Streptacidiphilus rugosus AM-16: one gene and its partner. The protein of the gene in region 1 binds, or shares a complex with, the protein of each later gene. Links are inferred from orthologs where the notes say so. Each region holds a gene or a part of one and is shown on either strand. Other genes may lie near its edges. The genes, in order: pcrA and uvrB.

The links.
Region 2: the proteins of pcrA (region 1) and uvrB are in contact, whole or in part, in a crystal structure (PDB 7EGT), measured with the Thermus thermophilus proteins. The link is inferred for Streptacidiphilus rugosus AM-16 from one-to-one orthologs. Residues at the interface, in WP_096412145.1 of Thermus thermophilus: His654, Arg656, Phe657, Gln666, Asp668, Glu669, Lys680, Arg681, Leu682, Ser683, Lys685, Tyr686, Ala687; in WP_096411307.1 of Thermus thermophilus: Glu23, Leu25, Arg26, Asp27, Gly28, Glu29, Arg30, Phe31, Arg55, Glu326, Asp327, Phe328, Glu379, Ser382, Gln383, His398, Gly400, Arg401.

The regions. Positions count from the first base shown.
Region 1 is NZ_JQMJ01000004.1:3,307,950-3,311,406, forward strand. The notes cover bases 190-3,336. They hold pcrA (DNA helicase PcrA), read right to left. Parts: upstream 2,978-3,336; coding sequence 401-2,977; downstream 190-400. Other genes in these bases: BS83_RS42065 (M23 family metallopeptidase), read left to right, coding at 190-366; BS83_RS23840 (low molecular weight protein-tyrosine-phosphatase), read right to left, coding at 3,021-3,336. Also shown: more of BS83_RS42065, read left to right, coding at 1-189; more of BS83_RS23840, read right to left, coding at 3,337-3,457. UniProt on the Escherichia coli protein: A helicase with DNA-dependent ATPase activity. Unwinds DNA duplexes with 3'-5' polarity. Translocates on single-stranded DNA with 3'-5' polarity. Initiates unwinding more efficiently from a nicked substrate than double-stranded DNA.
Region 2 is NZ_JQMJ01000004.1:5,675,568-5,678,825, forward strand. What follows is about bases 235-3,182. They hold uvrB (excinuclease ABC subunit UvrB), read right to left. Parts: upstream 2,794-3,182; coding sequence 676-2,793; downstream 235-675. Other genes in these bases: BS83_RS34925 (TerD family protein), read right to left, coding at 235-559; BS83_RS34935 (class I SAM-dependent methyltransferase), read left to right, coding at 2,897-3,182. Also shown: more of BS83_RS34925, read right to left, coding at 1-234; more of BS83_RS34935, read left to right, coding at 3,183-3,258. UniProt on the Escherichia coli protein: The UvrABC repair system catalyzes the recognition and processing of DNA lesions. A damage recognition complex composed of 2 UvrA and 2 UvrB subunits scans DNA for abnormalities.

The DNA of each region.
Region 1 (3,457 bases):
GGGCTGAGCGCGCTCTTCGGCCAGGCGGGCACGCACTGGATGCAGCTGCACACCGGCATCGACTTCCCGGTGCCGGTCGGCACGCCCGTCCACGCGGTGACCGGCGGGACCATCTCCACCGAGTGGAACCCCTTCTACGGCTACATGGTCAAACTGACCGCGCCGGACGGGACCATCACGTGGTACTGCCACCTCAGCTCGTACCGCGTGCGCAGCGGGCAGGTGAAGGTGGGCGACATAATCGCCTACTCCGGCGACACGGGTAACTCCACCGGACCGCACATGCACTTCGAGGTGCACCCGAACGGTGGCCCCGCCGTCGACCCCCTGCCCTGGCTGCTGGCGAGGGGCCTCGACCCCCGCTGAGCGCGGGGGCCCACGACCCGGCCGGGCCCGCCCGCTACAGCTTCTCGACGGGCGCGTAGCGCAGCAGCAGCTGCTTGGTGCCCTCGCCGCCGAAGTCGATCGTCGCCTTGGCGTCGTCCGCCGGACCCGAGACGGACACGACGGTGCCCAGCCCGAAGCGGTCGTGGGTGACCCGGTCCCCGACGGCCAGCGTGACCGTGGGGCGGTCCTTCATCCGGCCCGCGTTCTTGCCCCAGCCCGCCGCCGGGGACGAGCGCCGCGCGGCGCCGCCGGACCCCGCAGAGCCGGACCGTGAGCCGAAGCCGGACGGCACCGCCGCAGCGGCCGAGCGCTTCTCGTCCACCAGCGTCGGCGGGATCTCCTCCAGGAAGCGGGAGGCCGGGTTGTAGGACGGCTGGCCCCAGGCGCTGCGCAGCACCGCGCGGGAGAGGTAGAGCCGCTCCCGCGCCCGCGTCAGACCGACGTAGGCGAGGCGGCGCTCCTCCTCGAGCTCCTTGGCGTTGCTCATCGCCCGCATGTGCGGGAAGACGCCGTCCTCCATGCCGGTCAGGAAGACGACGGGGAACTCCAGGCCCTTGGCCGTGTGCAGGGTCATCAGCGTGATGACCCCGCGGGGCTCGCCGCCCTCGCCCTCCTCGTCGGGAATCTGGTCCGAATCGGCCACCAGCGCCACCCGCTCCAGGAAGCCGGGCAGCCCCGGCTGCGTCAGCGGCTCGCCGTCCGGGCCCTCGACGGGCTCCTCCTGCTCGAACTCCAGCGCCACGGCCGCGAGTTCCTGCAGGTTCTCCACGCGCGTCTCGTCCTGCGGGTCCGTCGACGCCTGGAGTTCGGCCAGATAGCCGGTCTCCTCCAGCACTGCCTCCAGGACGGCGGCGGGCCCTGCACCCGACTCCACCACACCGCGCAGCTTCGCCATCAAGTCGTTGAACTTCTTCACCGCATTGGCCGAGCGCGCGGCCATGCCGTACGCCTCGTCCACGCGCAGCAGCGCCTGCGGGAAGGAGATCCGCTCGCGAGAGGCCAGCGCCTCGATCATCGCCTCGGCCCGGTCCCCGATGCCGCGCTTGGGCACGTTGAGGATCCGGCGCAGCGGCACCGCGTCCTCGGGGTTGGCCAGCACCCGGAGATAGGCCAGGACGTCCCTGACCTCCCTGCGCTCGTAGAAGCGGACACCGCCGACGACCTTGTACGGCAGGCCGACCCGGATGAAGACCTCTTCGAAGACACGGGACTGCGCGTTGGTGCGGTAGAAGACCGCGATGTCACCGGGCTTGGCGTCGCCCCCGTCGCCGAGCCGGTCGATCTCGTCGGCGATGAACTGCGCCTCGCCGTGCTCGTCGTCCGCGACGTAGGAGGTGATCCTGGTGCCCTCGGCGCCGGCCGTCCACAGGTTCTTCTTGCGGCGGTTGCTGTTGCGCTCGATGACGGAGTTGGCGGCGCTGAGGATCGTCTGCGTGGAGCGGTAGTTCTGCTCCAGCAGGATCGTGGTCGCGTTCGGGTAGTCCTCCTCGAAGTCGAGGATGTTGCGGATCGTCGCGCCCCGGAAGGCGTAGATCGACTGGTCCGCGTCACCGACGACGCAGAGCTCGGCCGGCGGGATCTGCGCCAGCCCGGCGGCGGCCGGGTTCACGAACTCGCCGTCCGCCGTCATCTTCGGCGCCTGGCCGCTCGCGCCGCCGCTCAGCTCCCGCACCAGCATGTACTGGGCGTGGTTGGTGTCCTGGTACTCGTCGACCAGGATGTGCCGGAAACGGCGGCGGTAGTGCTCGGCGGCGTCGGGGAAGGCCTGGAGCAGGTTGACCGTCGTCATGATGATGTCGTCGAAGTCCAGCGCGTTGGCCTCGCGCAGGCGGCGCTGGTAGAGCGCGTAGGCCTCGGCCAGCTTGCGCTCCATCGGGTTGGCCGCCTGGCCGGCGTAGGTCTCCTCGTCGACGAGCTCGTTCTTGAGGTTGGAGACCTTGGCGGTGAAGGACTTCGGCGGGAACTGCTTCGGGTCCAGGTCGAGGTCGCGGCAGACGAGCGCCATCAGGCGCTGCGAGTCGGCTGCGTCGTAGATCGAGAAGCTGGAGGTGAAGCCGAGCCGCTTGCTCTCGCGGCGCAGGATGCGGACGCAGGCGCTGTGGAAGGTGGACACCCACATCGCCTTGGCCCTCGGCCCCACCAGCGCCTCGACGCGCTCGCGCATCTCGCCGGCGGCCTTGTTGGTGAAGGTGATCGCCAGGATCTCGCCCGGCTGCACGCCGCGGGCGGCGAGCAGGTAGGCGATGCGGTGGGTGAGCACACGCGTCTTGCCCGAACCGGCGCCGGCCACGATGAGCAGCGGGGAGCCGGCGTGCACGACGGCCTCGCGCTGTTGCGGGTTCATCCCGTCCAGCAGCGTCTCCGGGTCGGCGACCGGGTGCGCGGCGCCGTTGCGGTAGTACGAGCCGGGGACCGGCTCGGCCGGGTCGAACGACTGGAAGAGATCCGCCGGGATCTCCTCCTCGTACGGTGCGTCGTCATACCCTGCCTCGTGGGCTCCGGCGTCGTCGTACGCGCCGTCGGCCGGGGGCGGCACCGTCACGGGGACGTCCAGGCCGGGCAGGGGGATGTCGTCAAAGAGGCTGCTCATCACCCCCGAGTCTAGGCCGCCCGACCGACAGCCAGGGACGGCTTCAGCCCACTCGGCCCCTGACCTCGGCGAGCAGCCCCTCGCAGCCCGCCTCGCAGAGCTGCAGCACCTCGTCGAAGCCCTCCTTGCCCCCGTAGTACGGGTCGGGGACGTCGAGGTCGGCGCCGGCGGCCGGGTCGAAGGAGCGCAGCAGCCGGACCTTGGCGGCCTCCTCGGGTGTGCGGGCCAGGCGCCGCAGGGCGCGCTCGTGGCCTTGGTCGAGGGCCACGACCAGGTCGAGCGAGCGGAACCACTCGGGCCTGAACTGGCGGGCCTCGTGCTCGCTGGAGTACCCCGCCTCGCGCAGCACCTGCACCGCCCGTTCGTCGGCCGGGTCACCCGCGTGCCACGAGCCGGTGCCGGCGCTGTCGACCCGGACCAGGCCGTCGAGCCCGGCGTCGGCCAGCCGGTCGCGCATGACGTGCTCGGCGATGGGCGAGC
Region 2 (3,258 bases), 2.4 Mb from region 1 along the record:
GAAGCATGTCCTGGAAGGTCCGCCCCTGGGCCGGCACGCCGATCGCGGCCATCTGCCAGCCGCCGCCCGCGTCCCGGTAGACCTTGGCCATGACCTGGCCGGTGTGCGCGCCGCCGCCGCTGAGCGTGTAGCGGGCGAGCTCCGTGCCGGTGGACTCGTCGACCAGTCGGCAGTGGGCCAGCTCGACCTCCTGGAAGGTCTGGCCGCTGTAGGAGTTCACGGTGAAGACGATCTGGGTGATCTTCTGCGGGACCTTGCGCAGATCCACCATGATCGACTCGTCGTCCTCGCCGCCGCTGCCGCCGACCAGGTTGTCGCCGGTGTGCCGGACCGAGCCGTCGTTGCTCACCAGGTGCTGGAAGAAGACCACGTCCGCGAGCGCGTCCGCGGTGAACAGGACCGCCGAGGCGTCCAGGTCGATCTCGCGGCGACGCGTGCGGAACAGCCCCTTGCGCGGCGCGGCCTGCCAGCCGAGCCCCATCCGCACCACGGCGAGCGAGCCCCCGCCCGCCGCCTTCTCCAGGCTGACGCTCTGCCCCTTGCCCAAACTCACCGACATGCTTCGGCCCTCCCCGATCGATCCGCGACATGCGGTATCCGGTTCCTAGGCTGAACCCTACGACCCCGACACTGATCGAGCCCCGGACGCGCGGCCCGATCAGCGCTGTCGACCGGTCAGGCGATGCCCGCCTCGCGCATCTGGCGCAACTCCTTCTTGAGCTCGTTCACCTCGTCGCGCAGCCGGGCGGCGACCTCGAACTGGAGCTCGGCGGCCGCCGCGTGCATCCGGTCCGTCAACTCGCCGATGAGATCGGCCAGCTCGGCCGCGGGCAGGCTCTTGGCGTCCTGCTTGCCGGCCGCGCCCTTCGCGCCGAGCGCCGGGACCGGCGCCTTCTGCCCCTTGCCGCCCGCGCCGCCGGACTGGCGGTATCCCGTGCTGAGCAGCTCGGCGGTGTCCATGTCCTCGCGGGCCAGGGAGTCGAGGATGTCGCCGATCTTCTTGCGCAGCGGCTGCGGGTCGATGCCGTTCTCGGCGTTGTAGGCCTGCTGGATCTCCCGGCGACGGTTGGTCTCCGAGATCGCCCGGTCCATCGCCGGGGTGATCCGGTCCGCGTACATGTGGACCTGGCCGGAGACGTTGCGCGCCGCGCGGCCGATCGTCTGGATCAGCGAGGTGGGCGAGCGCAGGAAGCCCTCCTTGTCCGCGTCGAGGATCGCGACCAGGGAGACCTCGGGCAGGTCGAGGCCCTCGCGGAGCAGGTTGATGCCGACCAGCACGTCATAGTCGCCGGCCCGCAGCTGACGCAGCAGCTCGATCCGGCGCAGCGTGTCGACGTCGCTGTGCAGGTAGCGGACCCGGATGCCGAGCTCCAGCATGTAGTCCGTCAGGTCTTCGGACATCTTCTTGGTCAGCGTGGTGACCAGGACCCGCTCGTCCTTCTCGGTGCGGAGCCTGATCTCGTGGATCAGATCGTCGATCTGGCCCTCCGTCGGCTTGACGATGACCTCGGGGTCGATCAGGCCGGTCGGACGGATGATCTGCTCGACGTGGCCGTCGGAGCGGGAGAGCTCGTAGGCGCCCGGCGTGGCGGAGAGGTAGACCGTCTGACCGATGCGCTCGACGAACTCCTCCCACTTGAGCGGGCGGTTGTCCATCGCCGAGGGCAGCCGGAAGCCGTGCTCGACCAGCGCGCGCTTGCGCGAGGCGTCGCCCTCGTACATCGCGCCGATCTGCGGCACGGTGACGTGGGACTCGTCGATGACGAGGAGGAAGTCCTCGGGGAAGAAGTCGATCAGCGTGTTGGGCGCGCTGCCCGGGTCGCGGCCGTCGATGTGCCGCGAGTAGTTCTCGATGCCGGAGCAGGTGCCGATCTGACGCATCATCTCGATGTCGTACGTCGTGCGCATGCGCAGCCGCTGGGCCTCCAGCAGCTTGCCCTGCTTCTCCATGGTGGCCAGCGTCTGCTCCAGCTCGGCCTCGATGCCGGTGATGGCGCGCTCCATGCGCTCCGCGCCGGCGACGTAGTGCGAGGCGGGGAAGACGTGCAGCTGCTGGTCCTCGCTGATGACCTCGCCGGTGAGTGGGTGCAGCGTGCTCAGCGCCTCGATCTCGTCGCCGAACATCTCGATCCTGACCGCGAGCTCCTCGTAGACCGGGAAGATCTCGATCGTGTCGCCGCGGACCCTGAAGGTGCCGCGGGTGAAGGCGATGTCGTTGCGGTTGTACTGGATCTCGACGAACCGGCGCAGCAGCGCGTCGCGGTCGATCTCGTCGCCGACGCGGAGCTGGACCATGCGGTCCACGTACTCCTGCGGCGTGCCGAGGCCGTAGATGCAGGACACGGAGGCGACCACGATCACGTCGCGGCGGGTCAGCAGCGAGTTGGTGGCCGAGTGGCGCAGCCGCTCGACCTCCTCGTTGATCGAGGAGTCCTTCTCGATGTAGGTGTCCGTCTGCGCGATGTACGCCTCGGGCTGGTAGTAGTCGTAGTACGAGACGAAGTACTCGACCGCGTTGTTGGGCAGCAGCTCGCGGAACTCGTTGGCCAGCTGGGCGGCCAGCGTCTTGTTCGGCGCCATCACGAGGGTGGGGCGCTGCAGCTTCTCGATCATCCACGCCGTGGTGGCGGACTTGCCCGTGCCGGTGGCGCCGAGCAGCACGACGTCCTTCTCGCCCGCGCGGACGCGACGCTCCAGCTCCGCGATGGCCGCGGGCTGGTCGCCGTTGGGCTGGTAGGGACTGACGACCTCGAAGGGCGCCACGGACCGTTGAAGATCGGTGATGGGTCTCACGGCACCAACCGTACGACCCGCCACTGACAAATCGCCTCCGACGGCGGAAACGCCCCCGGAAATCGGGAGGCGGGGCGGCGCCCGGCCCTGGAATCATCCGGACATGAGTGAGCCTGCCCCGGTCGCCCCCGTCTCGCCCGTCGCCCCGGAAATCATCGACTTCTACACCGACGCCTACGACGAGTCGACCCGGCTGCACCGCAGCGCGGCCGGGCGCGCGGAACGTCTGCGCACGCTGGAACTGCTGGAACGCCACCTGCCGCCCGCGCCGAGCCGGGTGCTCGACATCGGCGGCGGCCCCGGCGTGTATGCGGCGGAACTGGCGGCGTGGGGCCACGACGTGACGCTGCTCGACCCGGTGCCGCTGCATCGGGCGCAGGCGGCGCGGTACGGCGGGTTCGCGGTCGCCGCGGGCGACGCACGCAGGCTGGAGCAGGCCGACGCCTCCTTCGACGCGGCGCTGCT